Regions from separate parts of the Exiguobacterium sp. s145 genome, predicted to be linked through region 2. Evidence: predicted binding sites of a transcription regulator. Region 2 holds the regulator's gene; each other region holds the start of a gene.
The links. Region 2 encodes Rex, which represses fermentation and respiration genes when NADH is low (regulators of the CRP and FNR family bind a similar motif). Its sites were predicted from a motif close to TTGTGAAATATTTCACAA; they were not measured.
Positions count from the first base shown of each region.

Region 1: cydD (thiol reductant ABC exporter subunit CydD) is a predicted target of Rex. The motif match lies at 2,547-2,564, and genes of this name have one in related genera.
Region 3: adhE (bifunctional acetaldehyde-CoA/alcohol dehydrogenase) is a predicted target of Rex. The motif match lies at 2,343-2,360, and genes of this name have one in related genera.
Region 4: pflB (formate C-acetyltransferase) is a predicted target of Rex. The motif match lies at 2,276-2,293, and genes of this name have one in related genera.

Region 1 is NZ_JACSMV010000014.1:47,040-50,658, forward strand. It holds gene cydC (thiol reductant ABC exporter subunit CydC) at 1-784, opposite strand, end outside; gene cydD (thiol reductant ABC exporter subunit CydD) at 781-2,511, opposite strand; gene KNQ07_RS11175 (RrF2 family transcriptional regulator) at 2,723-3,205, shown strand; gene KNQ07_RS11180 (nuclear transport factor 2 family protein) at 3,220-3,609, shown strand.
Region 2 is NZ_JACSMV010000004.1:121,682-125,300, forward strand. It holds tRNA gene KNQ07_RS06410 (tRNA-Ala) at 1-71, opposite strand, end outside; gene tatC (twin-arginine translocase subunit TatC) at 180-959, opposite strand; gene KNQ07_RS06420 (twin-arginine translocase TatA/TatE family subunit) at 967-1,170, opposite strand; gene KNQ07_RS06425 (redox-sensing transcriptional repressor Rex) at 1,170-1,829, opposite strand; gene KNQ07_RS06430 (ABC-F family ATP-binding cassette domain-containing protein) at 1,986-3,619, shown strand, end outside.
Region 3 is NZ_JACSMV010000002.1:291,495-295,113, forward strand. It holds gene adhE (bifunctional acetaldehyde-CoA/alcohol dehydrogenase) at 1-2,198, opposite strand, end outside; gene KNQ07_RS04590 (beta-class carbonic anhydrase) at 2,533-3,084, shown strand; gene KNQ07_RS04595 (Na+/H+ antiporter family protein) at 3,236-3,619, shown strand, end outside.
Region 4 is NZ_JACSMV010000011.1:53,991-57,609, reverse strand. It holds gene pflB (formate C-acetyltransferase) at 1-2,226, opposite strand, end outside; gene KNQ07_RS09910 (hypothetical protein) at 2,574-3,005, shown strand; gene KNQ07_RS09905 (DEAD/DEAH box helicase) at 3,034-3,619, shown strand, end outside.

The DNA of each region.
Region 1 (3,619 bases), on a different contig from region 2:
CGAGTCCGAGGACAATCCAGGAAATGATCAACGTCGCCAGTGTATTCAAGGCAAGGTTCGAGACCGCATGCAGTCCGTTCCGTTTTTCTTCCGCCACGTAGCGTGCGGCGACGGCATTCAGTTCCGCTTCCTTATTGCCGAGTTGTTGATAGATCTTTAAGTCGCGATAACCTTGGAACAGTTCTGTCACTTCCGTCGACAGTTCCCCGCGTCGGGCCCGGACGGACCGGGCAAACCGTTGTTCCCGGTAGGCAAACCAGCCGGGAATGACGAATCCCGTTAAGATCAGACCAAACACAAGGACAAGCGCGACACTGAGTGAAAAGAAACCGACAAAAAAGATTGTACATAGGAAAACGAGCACCAGGATAATCGGCGGATAGACGACGCGTAAAAACGTATTTTGCAGACTTTCGACGTCCCCGACGATCCGGGCCAATAGGTCTCCGCTCCGATACTTGGCAAAGATACCCGGTGCGAGCGGTTCAAGCCGTTTATAAAACGTCGTCCGCAAGTCACTGAGGATCGTAAACGTCGCCCGGTGTGAGTAATACCGTTCGGTGTACCGGCTGACAGCCCGTGTCAGACTGGAGATTTTCTGTAGGGCAATCAGGACGGCAAGTGTCTGAATCGGCGGCAACAGGGCCGCTTTTGAAATCAGGAAGCCGCTCGCGGCAAACAGTCCGACCGCCGTGATGCCGGCCAATACACCAAAGATAATCGAGAGCACGATGTCCCGTTTCTGGTGCAGCATCAAACGAAAAATTCCCATCAACTCTTTCATCGTGTCTCCTCCCCTCGTTGAACGGCGCGCATCATCGCATATTCCGATTCACGTCCGAGTAATTCTTCATGTGTTCCGCGGTCGACGATCCTTCCGGCTTCCAGCACGACGATTTGATCTGATTGTTCAATCGTATGCAGACGGTGGGCGACCGTGATGACGGTCGCTTCACGTCCGAGAACAGTCATCGCTTCCTGCAACACCCGTTCCGTCTTCACGTCAAGACCGGTCGTCGGTTCATCAAACAAGATGACGTTCGGCCGTTTCAGGAAGGCACGTGCCAGCGCCACGCGCTGCTTTTCCCCACCGGATAAGCCGCGTCCGCCTTCTCCGATGACCGTGTCGAGTCCGTTCGGCAACTGTGCGATCAATTCGGTCAGACCGGCGTCAGATGCCGCCTGTTCAATCGCAGCGCGCGACGCTTCGCGCAATTCACCAATGGCAATATTATCCGCCAGCGTCCCGGCATAAAGATACGGATGTTGCGAGATGTAGCTGAGCTGACTGAACCAACTTGTTTCCGTAACCGTCTGACGGTTTTGACCGTCAAGCAACAGCTGTCCGTCCTGCGGATCGGCAAGACCAGCCAGCAATTGGAGGACCGTCGATTTTCCGGCACCGCTGCGCCCGATCAAGGCCACCTTTTGATACGGTTCAATCGTCAAATTCAACTGTTCCATCGCAAAGCGGGCATCCCGGTACGAAAAAGCGACGTCTTTCAGCTCAATCCGCGGCGGACGGGCCGCCGGCAGATCCGTTTGTCCGAAAGCGACATTCCGGTCATCGTCCGTCAGTTCGGCCGCAATCTGTTTTGCGGCGGCGACACTGCCCCGACCGGTATGGAAAGCGGCTCCCATCTCTTTTAACGCCAGATAGTATTCCGGTGCCAGGACCAACATCAAGAAGGCCGGTACAAAGGTGATGCTTTGGAATAAAATCAACCGGAGACTGACTTCCAGAGCAATCATCCCCATACTGAGCATCGAAATGAATTCGAGCATTAACGACGACAGGAACGCGAGTTTTAAGACAGTCAGCGTAGCATCCCGAAAATCGAGGCTGCTCCGTTCGATGACGTCCTGCTGGGCTTTCGCCCGACCAAATAACTTCAACGTCGTCAGTCCCTGTAACGTATCGAGGAACGTACCGGAAAAGGCATTCATCTTCTCAAGCTGCGTATCGGCCCGCTTTTGCGTCATGATTCCGATTACGATGTAAAACAGCGGAATGAACGGCGCCGTAATCATCATGACGAGTCCCGTCACCCAGTCGTAGCTGAAGGCGGCAATCAGGACCATCAGCGGAACGATCGACGTCTGGATGACTTTCGGCAGGTACTGGCTGTAATAGCTGTCCATCTCATCAACGGAATCCAGCAGAATGCTGACCTTTTGACCCGATTGTCCTTCAAGCATCGATTCGACGGAGTTTTTCGTATATTTCGCGACAAGTGCCTGGCGTAAGTCTTGTTTGACCCGTGCCGCAAGATTCGTCCCGAGACGTCCGTTCCAGTACGTGACGCCGACGCGCAGGACAAGCATCCCGAGCAGGACACCAAGCAATGGAATGACTGCCGCGAACGGATCCCCTTGCAGGAAAATCCGGTCGACGATGATGACGATCAGATAAGATTGACCGATGACGGCGACGCCCATCAGGACGGCGGCCAACATCAGTTGTATAAAAATCGTACGCGGAATCGTGATGATTCCTTTGAGTAGATTCATAGGAAAACGTCCTTTCACTAAGTGTGAACGACTTTTAGTGAATATTTTCACATATCGTACATTCAGTATACCGAATCCATTCTGTTGATGCCACGGGTATGCAGTCGAAAAGGTGTGACGGTTTTGTGAGGAACCTTTTGTTGGACAATTCATCTATCCGGATGTATTGTAGATAATAGTTATCCACGTTATACAGAAAGGAGAATGTTTCATGCAAATGAAAACAGGCGTCGAACAATCGGTGTACGCGATGCTCTTATTGACGTTTTTACCGGAGAAGGGTGTGTTGCCTGGAGAATTCATCAGTCAGCAACTCGGCGCTTCCCCGACCTATTTTCAAAAACTGCTTCGGAAGCTCGTGAGTGCGGATCTGCTGATTTCTGTTCCCGGTTCCAAAGGCGGCTTCCGTCTAAAAGCGTCACCGGAAACAATTCGTGTGTTTGATATTTATGAAGCCATCGAGGGCAAACAGTCATTATATGCTTCAAGCGGTGTCTTCGAAGACTTGATGGGCATCCAAAACCAAAACATCTGTCTGTTGTCCGATCTGATGACAGAGGCGGAACAATCCTGGCAGTCGACGCTTAAACGCGAGACGATTGACTCGATCCGCCGGGAAATTTATTTGAACTGTCCGCCCGACCACCTGACAAAACTGCAAAGCTTAATCGAAGAAAAAATGATTCGCAACTAAAAGGAGAATGAACCATGACTATATCTACACTTGACCGCTATTTTGATTTATTTGATGCTTCCCGGACTGATGAAAAAGCTTTTGATGACTTGATTTCCCTGTTCTCGGACGAGATTACGTTTGTCTTAAACGGACAGGAACAGCACGGAATCGAAGCCTGGAAACAGTTTGTCCGGATGGTCTTTACGGCTAACCAGGACATCAAACACATGTACGCCGGCTGGGTCTCGTCTGCAGCAGGCGATACGATGGAAACACGCTGGGCCGTTTGCGGCAAACGGGCAGACGGATCAGTCTTCACGCAGGACGGCACGGACATCGCCCGGCTTGATGCAGACGGAAAGATTGTTTATCTCGCCAACGTCCCCGATGATACAGCGATGTTTAACCAGTACAATGGATAATCTGATAATC
Region 2 (3,619 bases):
GAGACTATCGGGCTCGAACCGACGACCTTTTGGCTGCCAGCCAAACGCTCTCCCAGCTGAGCTAAGCCCCCGTGTGTTTCTATAATGAGTATAACCATTGCTGTTCACTTTTTCAATATAAAATTAGACCGCTTACAAAAAAAATCTCCTTCACCTTGCGGGTAAAGGAGAATCTTCTATTATTTGTTCAACTCACGCATAAGATCCGCCTGTCGCTCCAGTTCCGCCTCCTGCTCGAGAATCAGCACTTTTTTGTACGTCCGTGCTGAGATGATGATGCTGATTTCATATAACACGAACAACGGAACAGAAATCATCAAATGCGATGTGATATCGGGCGGTGAGATCAACGCCGCAATCACGAACAGCGCAAAATATGCATACTTCCGATTCTTCCGCATGAAGAACGGCGTCACGAGTCCGAGGCGTGTCAAAAACATCGTCACGACCGGCAACTGGAACAACACACCGAACGGAATCGTCAACCGTATCAGGAAACTGAAGTAGTTCTCGACGCCGATGACCTGTTCAATCCCAAGCTCTTGCCCGAGTTCCGTCGATACTTCGAGTAAAAACGGCAACAGCCAAAAATAAGAAAACGAAATACCCGCAAGGAATAAGAAAAACGTCACGGGAATATACGTCAACGTCGCTTTTTGTTCTTGGTCGTGCAGACCGGGACGGATGAATGCCCAAAGCTGATACATCCAAAACGGGGACGCCAAGACGATTGCGATGATGAACGCAAGATTCAGATATAACATCAGTGGATCAACAACGTTAAACGCATTCAGCCCAATTCCGAGTTCCTTTAAGTCGGCCTGTAAGAAACGGACGAGCGGCCGGACGAGCGGAAAGGCTGCGATAAACATGACCACTACAATGATGAGCGACCAGATGATCCGCTTACGCAGTTCATCTAAGTGCGATGTCACACTCTGTTCTTGATCGATCGCCATGATTCACTCACTTCTCTTTCATTTCGTCCTTTTTGTCCTTATCATCTTCCATGATGCCGTTCGTTGCGCTCTTGAACTCTTTTAACGTCTGTCCGGCAGCGCGGCCGAGTTCCGGTAATTTCTTCGGTCCGAAGATGATTAAGGCGACGACACCAATCAAAGCGATGCTCCCCGGTCCAATACCAAGTGTTAACGGGATTAAGTTTTCCATTATGATTTCACTCCTTCAGCTGATTGCGAATAATGCTTCATAAAATACACGAGCGACTGCAGCTCGATTGACAAATCGATGTGATGCACCCGAACGTGGGCCGGTACATTCAACCGGGCCGGTGTAAAGTTCAAAATGCCGGTCACACCATACTCTACTAACTCATCTGCCACTGACTGGGCGAACTGAGACGGTACCGTCAAGATGGCGACGTCGACATTGTTCGCTTTGATTTGTTCTTTCATATCTGACACATGATAAATCGGAACGTCCTGCGTCGTCGTTCCGACCTTGTCCTCATCGGCGTCAAACGCGATGACGATACGAGTACTATTATTCTTTAAAAAGTTATAATTTGCAAACGCTGTTCCGAGATGTCCGACCCCGATTAAGGCGACATTCGTGACCTCGTCTTGGTTGAGTGTCTTTCGGAAAAATGTTAACAAATGTTGAACATTATAACCGTACCCTTTTTTCCCTAACGCCCCAAAGTAGGAAAAGTCACGACGGATCGTCGCGGAGTCGACTTTGACCGCTTCGCTGAGCTCTGCTGACGAGACGCGCAACTTGCCGGAGTTATAAAGACTCTGGATAAAACGATAATATAACGGCAGCCGTTTCGCCGTTGCTTGTGGTATTTTTGTGTCTGGCCCATTCATACTGCAGTTCCCCCTTCGGCCACGTTCTGACGTGGCACCCAAATCAATGCAAAGAATTCTACTCCCCTTGATTGTAAACCACTTCACATAGAGTAACAAATATTATATTCGGCAGGATTTTTCGTGATAGACTAAAGGGTGGAAGGATGGATGGATATGATTCTCTTACAAGTAAACCAACTCTCAAAATCATTCGGCGTCGAGCCGATTTTAGACAATATTAAACTCGAAGTACAGGAACGGGACCGGATTGCCCTCGTCGGACGAAATGGTGCCGGAAAATCGACACTTTTAAAAATCATCGCTGGGGAGCTGTCACATGACTCGGGCGAGATCATGAAAAGCAAGGAAGTCCGGATCGGTTATCTTGCGCAGGACAGCGGACTTGAATCAAACGAATCGATTTGGAACGAGATGCTGACTGTTTTTGAGCATCTGCAGGATCAGGAACGGGCGCTTCGCCGGATGGAAATTGAAATGGGCATGGAGCACATTTTAAATGATCCGACTGCCTATGACCGTCTCCTGAAAACATACGATCAAGCGCAACACGACTTCTCGGAAGCCGGCGGCTATCAGTTCGAAGCCAACATCCGCTCCGTCTTACACGGGATGCGCTTTTATCCGGACGATTATTCCCGACGGATTCAGACGCTTTCTGGTGGACAGCGGACCCGGCTCGCCCTCGCGAAAATGTTGCTGCAGGCACCGGAACTGCTGATTCTCGATGAGCCGACCAATCACCTGGACATCGATACACTGTCCTGGCTTGAAAGTTACTTGTCCGGTTACCGCGGCGCTGTCCTGATCGTTTCCCATGACCGGTATTTCCTCGACCAAGTCGTCAACGTCGTCTATGAATTGTCCCGGAACGTCTCCCGGAAGTTTACCGGTAATTATACAAAGTATCTCGAACAAAAAGCGGCACTCTACGAACAGGAAATGAAACAGTTCGAACAGCAGCAGGAAGATATCGCGAAGATGCAGGATTTCATCCAGCGCAACATCGCCCGGGCAACGACAACGAAACGGGCGCAAAGCGTCCGCAAGCGCCTCGAAAAGGTCGACCGGATCGACCGGCCGGACGGTGACGAACGCAGTACGGTCCTGTCGTTCCCAATCGAAAAGCAGAGCGGCAATGATGTGCTGCAGGTCAACCAACTCGCGGTCGGCTACGAAGAAGCCGTCTCGAAAAACATTACCTTCCGCCTGCAACGTGCGGAGTCCCTTGCGCTTGTCGGACCAAACGGAATCGGCAAGTCGACACTGCTGAAAGTGCTCGTCGGCCGTCTGAAACCGTTATTCGGAGAGTACCGGTTCGGAACCGGCGTCTCAATCGGTTACTACGATCAGGAGCAGGCGGAACTCAATGACCGTAACCGGGTCATTGATGAAATCTGGAACGAATGGCCGTTGATGCGCGAACAGGAAGTCCGGTCCGTGCTTGGTCAGTTCCTCTTCAGCGGTGATGATGTCTTCAAACTCGTCCATGAATTATCGGGCGGGGAACGAGGACGTCTGGCGCTCGCAAAACTGAAGTTACGCAAAACGAATCTGCTTGTCCTCGATGAGCCGACGAACCACTTGGATCTTGATTCGAAGATGGTCCTCGAGAATGCCCTCGTCGACTACGAAGGGACCCTGCTGTTCGTTTCCCATGACCGCTACTTCATTGACCGCGTCGCGACGCGTGTCATCGAAATGAGTTCAGACGGTGTGACCGATTACCTCGGCGACTACTCGTATTACATGGAGAAAAAAGCCGAGAAAGAAGAAATCGCCCGCCTCGA
Region 3 (3,619 bases), on a different contig from region 2:
CCACCGATTTTGTGCGCGATTGAGTGGTTGATGCCGAGGAAGGCATTCGCAAACGCCATTCCGGCCATCGTTGACGCATTGTGGACTTTTTCGCGTGCTTCGGCGTCTGAACCGTTATCGTAAGCGCGTGGCAAGTACTCAAAAATCATCTTGATTGCTTTTAATGCCAATCCATCCGTGTAGTCGTTCGCAAGGACAGAGACGAACGCTTCCGTCGCGTGGGTCAGGACATCCATCCCTGTATCGGCCGTGATAGAGGCAGGCACCGTCATGACGAACTCCGGATCAACGATCGCAACGTCTGGTGTCAACGCATAGTCAGCAATCGGATACTTAACGTTTTTCTCTTTATCGGTGATGACAGTGAACGGTGTGACTTCTGATCCCGTACCGGATGTCGTCGGAATGGCGACGAACTTCGCTTTATTACCGAGTTCCGGGAATTTATAGGCCCGTTTCCGGATATCCATGAATTTTTGACGGAGGTTCGAGAACGTTTCGTTTGGCTGCTCGTAGAACAACCACATCCCTTTCGCAGCATCCATCGCCGATCCGCCACCGAGGGCGATGATCAGGTCCGGTTTAAAGTCACGCATCGCCTGGGCACCGACTTGAACGGTCGTCACGGATGGATCCGGTTCGACTTGGTCAAAGATCCGGTAGCTGACGCCTGCAGGCAAGTTACGGATGACTTTGTCGGCATAACCGAACTCAACCATCGATTGATCGGTGACGATCAATGCTCGTGAGACATTTTGAATCGATTTCAAGTATTGAACCGAGTTTTTCTCAAAGAAAATCTTTTCCGGTACTTTGAACCACTGCATGTTCACGCGTCGTCTCGCCACCTTTTTGACATTGAGTAGATGTTTCGCCGTTACGTTTTCTGAGACCGAGTTTTTCCCGTATGATCCGCAACCGAGTGTGAGTGACGGTGTCAATTCATTGTAGAGATCGCCGATTCCGCCGTGTGCTGACGGACTGTTGACGAGAATCCGGCAGGCTTTCATCCGGAGACCAAACGCTGTCATCAACTCATCATCTGTTGTGTGAATAACCGCCGTATGACCGAGTCCGCCGATTTCAAGCATCCGTTCCGCGACATGGAAGGCGTCATTCGTTGACGCAACGCTGTACGCACCGAGAACCGGACTTAGTTTTTCGTGTGATAACGGTTCTTCCGCTCCGACTTTTTCGAGTTCCGCGACGAGCATGACGGTGTTGCCCGGAACATCGATGCCGGCTTTTGCTGCAATCCATGTCGCAGGTTTTCCGACGATATCCGCATTGACGGCACATGTATCGGTTTTGATGACGAGTGCTTCGAGACGTTTTTTCTCATCCGGTGTACAGAAGTAACAACCGAGTGCTTCCATCTCTGCCCGGACTTCCGCATAAATCTCTTGATCGACGATGACGGCTTGCTCGGACGCACAAATCATTCCGTTATCAAATGTTTTCGAGAGGACCAAATCACTGACGGCGCGTTTGATTTTAGCGGTTTTTTCGATGTAACACGGTACGTTCCCCGGTCCGACACCAAGCGCCGGTTTTCCGGTCGAGTAAGCGGATTTGACCATGCCGGCTCCGCCTGTCGCAAGGACCATCGCGATGTCCGTGTGGTTCATCAAAACTTTTGTTGCTTCGAGGGACGGTTGTTCGACCCACTGGATACAATCTTTTGGTGCACCTGCTTTGACGGCCGCATCCCGTAATGTTTTCGCTGCTTCGAGGGAACAATTTTGAGCCGACGGGTGGAACGCGAAGATGATCGGGTTCCGTGTTTTAATCGCGATCAATGCTTTGAACATCGTGGTTGATGTCGGATTCGTCACCGGTGTGACACCACAGACGACACCGACCGGCTCCGCTATATACGTCAGACCGTTTTGGACATCCTCTTCTAAAATCCCGACCGTTTTTTCGTTGCGGAGACTGTTGTAGATGTACTCTGTCGCAAACATGTTTTTGATCATTTTATCTTCAAAGACACCACGACCTGTCTCTTCGACCGCAAGACGGGCAAGTTCGACGTGCCGTTCGAGACCGGCGAGCGCCATGTCGCGGACGATCGTATCAATTTTCGTTTGATTAAATGTCAACAATTCTTGAAGTGCCGTTTGACCTTTCGCGACGATTTGATTGATTGCTTTTTCGACAGGTGTGACTTCTGATTTGATTTTTTCTTTGACAGCCATGTTAGGTTTCCTCCCTATTTTGGAACGAATCTGAGTCTGCAATTCCCTATTAGATGTTAGGAATGCCAAGCTGATTTTAAATAGTTTGTGCTTTCCTTCACAAATCAATCATACCGCCTTTTGTTTCATTTGTGCATGACTATCCTGTGAACTATTTCACATGAATGAGAGCGTTTTCATCGAAATGACCTGTTCTGACATAACGGTCCGTCTTTTCGATCACTCGCTGTGATAACTGTCACAGCAATCTATGAATCTGCTTGTCTGACCAATCGTTCATCGTGTACGCTAGGAATAGTTCCATCATTCATTTGTCTTAAAGGAGGAAGTTTCAATGTCAGTCGTTAATCAAATGCTTGCGTTTAATCAACAGTTCGTTGAAGAAAAACAATACGAACCATTCATCTCGGATAAGTTCCCGGATAAGAAGGTTGTGATTCTGACCTGTATGGATGCACGTTTGACGGAGCTCCTTCCCCACGCACTTGGTCTGAAAAACGGTGATGCGAAAATCATCAAAAATGCCGGAGCCGTCCTGTCCCATCCATTCGGATCTGTCATGCGGTCAATTCTCGTCGCCCTCTACGCCCTCGGTGCGGAAGAAGTCATTGTCATCGGACATCATGACTGCGGCATGAGCACGATTGACCCGGCGAAGATGATCGCCGAGATGCAGGATCGTGGCATCAATGAACAGGTTCTGCACACGCTGGATGCTTCCGGCGTCGATTTGAAGCAATGGTTACGCGGCTTCACATCGGTCGAAGAAAATGTCAGCCACTCGGTCGGACTGATCAAAAACCATCCATTGTTGCCACCGGGCACGGAAGTCCACGGACTTGTCATCGATCCGGGAACAGGTAAACTCGACCAAGTCGATTGCTGAATCACGTTTTAATGAAGAAGAAAGGTATGGCCAACCTCAATTTGACGTCGGTCATACCTTTTTTGTGTTTTTTTCTTGACAGTCAAAAGATCGGTCTGTATGATACTTTAGTATAGTACAGTGATACCAAAAGAAAGTGTGGTTTTAGTTCATGTTTAATGCAGTCATTATTGCCGTTGCTCTATTATTTCTTTTAGCCATCTTCCGGGTCCATATCGTCCTCGCGATGGTTCTCAGTGCCGTCGCCGGCGGACTGATCGGCGGTCTCGGCATCAACAAGACGATCGCGACGTTTGCTGAAGGACTTGGCGCCGGGGCCGAAATCGCCCTCAGTTATGCCTTACTCGGTGCGTTTGCTGTCGCCTTGTCGAAAACCGGACTTCCGGATGCGTTGGCACATGCTCTGATCAAACGTTCAAAAGGATCCGCTGACGCGGCGTCAGTCAAGAAGTTAAAAGGCTTTATCGTCTTTGCAATCTTGTTACTCGCGATCAGCTCACAAAACGTCTTGCCGATTCACATCGCCTTCATCCCG
Region 4 (3,619 bases), on a different contig from region 2:
GTTGATGACGTCAATTTGCTGTTCGCGGGTCAACTTGATGAAGTTGACGGCGTAACCGGAAACGCGGATCGTCAATTGGGGATAAAGTTCCGGATGTTCCATCGCATCGAGTAATGTTTCCCGGTCGAAGACATTGACGTTTAAGTGATGACCTTTTGAAGTGGTTCCGCCCATGTAGCCGTCAAGCAGTCCGACTGTATTACGGATTCGTGTCGGTTCATCTTTCCCGAGTGCTTTCGGGACGATGGAGAACGTGTAGGAAATGCCGTCAAGGGCATGTTCATACGGTAATTTCCCGACGGAAGTTAACGCGGCGACGGCTCCCTTCGTATCCCGGCCATGCATTGGATTGGCTCCCGGTGCGAATGGTTCACCAGCCCGTCGTCCGTCCGGCGTATTACCGGTTTTTTTGCCGTAAACGACATTCGAAGTAATCGTCAAGACGGATTGAGTCGGTAAAGCATCACGGTACGTCGGATGTTTCCGGATTTTTTCCATAAACAGTTTGACGAGATCAACCGCCATCTGATCGACACGGGCATCATTATTTCCGAATTTAGGGAAGTCACCTTCGATTTTAAAATCAACCGCGATTCCATCCGCATCACGAATCGGTGAGACTTTAGCGTAACGAATGGCGGACAGGCTGTCGGCCACGACGGACAGACCGGCGATACCGCAAGCCATCGTCCGTAAGATTTCCGGGTCGTGCAACGCCATTTCGATGCGTTCGTAACTGTATTTATCATGCATGAAGTGAATGACATTCAATGTATTGACATAGAGTTCCGCCAACCAGTCAAGCTGACGGTCGTAAGCAGCCATGACCGTTTCATAATCCAGGACATCATCTAAAATCAGGTTCGTCTTTGGAGCAACTTGAATTTTAAGTTTTTCATCGATGCCGCCGTTTAACGTATAGAGCAACGCTTTTGCTAAGTTCGCCCGTGCTCCGAAAAATTGCATCTGTTTCCCGATTTTCATGGCGGAAACACAGCATGCGATGCCGTAGTCGTCGCCGTAAATCGGCAACATCAAATCATCATTTTCATACTGGATCGAACTGGAGAGAATCGACATCTTGGCACAGAATTCTTTAAAGCCGCGCGGTAGTTGTGTGGACCAGAGGACCGTCAGATTCGGTTCTGGAGCCGGACCTAGATTGACAAGTGTCTGCAGGAAGCGGAACGAACTTTTTGTCACGTTGGAGCGACCGTCCTCACTCATCCCGCCGATTGATTCCGTGACCCAGGTCGGATCACCGGAGAATAAATCATTGTAGTCCGGGGTCCGGAGGAATTTAACGATCCGCAGTTTCATGACAAAATGATCGACCAGTTCCTGGGCAGTCTGTTCCGTCAAACGTCCTGACTGCAAATCCCGTTCGATATAGATGTCAAGGAACGTCGAGACGCGGCCGAGTGACATCGCTGCCCCGTTTTGTTCTTTGATTGCAGCGAGGTAAGCGAGGTACATCCATTGGAACGCTTCCTGGGCGGTTTCAGCCGGACGGGATAAGTCGCAGTCATATCGTTGACCGAGCTCGGTCAGTTCCTGTAACGCCCGAATTTGTTCGTTCATCTCTTCACGGTCGCGAATCATCGATTCCGATAAGAAGCCGCCACGGTCCTGTAAATCCTGTTTCCGCTGTGCGATCAGGAAGGAGGTACCGTACAGGGCAACACGTCGGTAGTCACCGATGATCCGACCGCGTCCGTATGCATCGGGAAGACCGGTGATGATTCCGGCTTTACGGGCGGCACGCATTTCAGGAGTATAGGCATCAAATACACCTTGATTATGTGTTTTCCGGTATTCACTGAACGTTTTGGTGACGAGCGGGTCCGCTTGAAAACCATAGGCTTCCAAGGCATCATTGACCATCCGGATGCCGCCGTTCGGGTGAATCGACCGTTTGAACGGTTCGTCGGTTTGCAGACCGACGATTTGTTCGAGCTCGCGGTTGAGATACCCCGGACCGTGAGACAGAATCGTTGAAGGTGTCGAGGCATCGACAGCGTAGACACCGCCGCGTAAACGTTCTTCACTTGTTAAATTCATGATTTGTTGCCACAGTGTTTCCGTAGCAACGGTAGGGCCGGCGAGAAACTGATCGTCTCCCCGGTACTCTGTCCGGTTGCGGCGAATGAAATCAGCCACGTCAATCTGATTGTTCCACGCGCCTGTTTCGAATTGTTGCCATGCTGGTGTTTTTTCAAGTAACATCATGAACACTCCTTTGGTTGTAAGGTGAACAGTGCAAGATACATCCCTTATGTGAATAGTGTAACAAACATAAAGCGGGAAGAGTTTTACATCCCGGTGAAAGCGTAGGAGACTTCAAAAACGTTGGTATAAAAGGGATTCTTCAAATGTGTACCAGTGGTCGGAAGGTGTCCGGAAAACAGAGAAAGGTCGAAATCTAGCCGTTTTTTCCAATCTGTATCACTATTTTCATCCTGTTCTGAACAAGACAGTTGGAATCGTGATAAAAGTCACACCGGGTTATCTTGTATTTTTATGACGTATCGTTGACAATGAAAAAGGGAATATAGACCGTGGAGGTGCATAAAATGGATTTTTCAATGTTGGAAGACCGTGCCGATTATAGAGCAGGTGATTGGGTGACGTTAAAGGTATCAACTGAAGGAACGCCGCGAACGGGTATGATTACGGAGTTTGAGGAAGACGGCTTTTGGATTCGTTTTGAAGATGACTTTGATTTTGAAGACTTCATCGGATACAACGAAAAATACTTGGCGAAGCTGATCCGCCGTCCGAGTGATGTCCGGTCCGATTATCCGGTACTCCGTCAGTTTCCGAAACTGGCGGATGAACTGCAAGACCGGGTCATTCAAGGGTTCGATATTTTGACGGAAGAAATAAAGAGTGACCAGGAAGTGGTCTATCACATCCGGCTCATCGACGCAGGGAATGAATATACACAAACGTTACGTGGTCTGCGTGACGAAACGACCGATCAATTTGAATATGTCACAGAATGATGCAGAAGAGAGTAGGAGAATACACGTTATGGACTTTATGAAACCTTTTATTACGGAAGCATGGGAACGCGCCCGCTTCGAAAAAATGATGCCGGTTCAAGAACAGGCAATCCCATTATTACGCGAACGAAAAGATGTGTTGGTCGAAGCACCGACCGGAACCGGGAAAACATTGGCCTATGTCATCCCGGCACTGGAATTGATTGATGAAAATGAACCGCATATCCAAGTCGTGATCACCGCACCGACACGTGAACTGGTCATGCAGATTCATCAGGTCATTCAACTGTTTTCGCAAGGAAGCGGCATTAAATCCGGTGCCTTCATCGGCGGTGTCGAACTCAAACGCCAGCACGAACGATTGAAGAAAAAACCGCAAATCATCGTCGGAACACCGGGCCGCCTCGTCGAACTGATTGATTCTAAAAAAATGAAGATGCATAAAGTGAAACTGATTGTTTTGGATGAAGCCGATCAAATTTATGAGAGCGGAATGAGTGCTTCGGCCACACGGATTGCCAACAGTGCATTGCGTGATCGTCAGCTGGCATTCATCTCGGCGACGTTGCCGGAACGAACGGCTGAATGGGGCAAAACGTTATTTGCGAACGAGC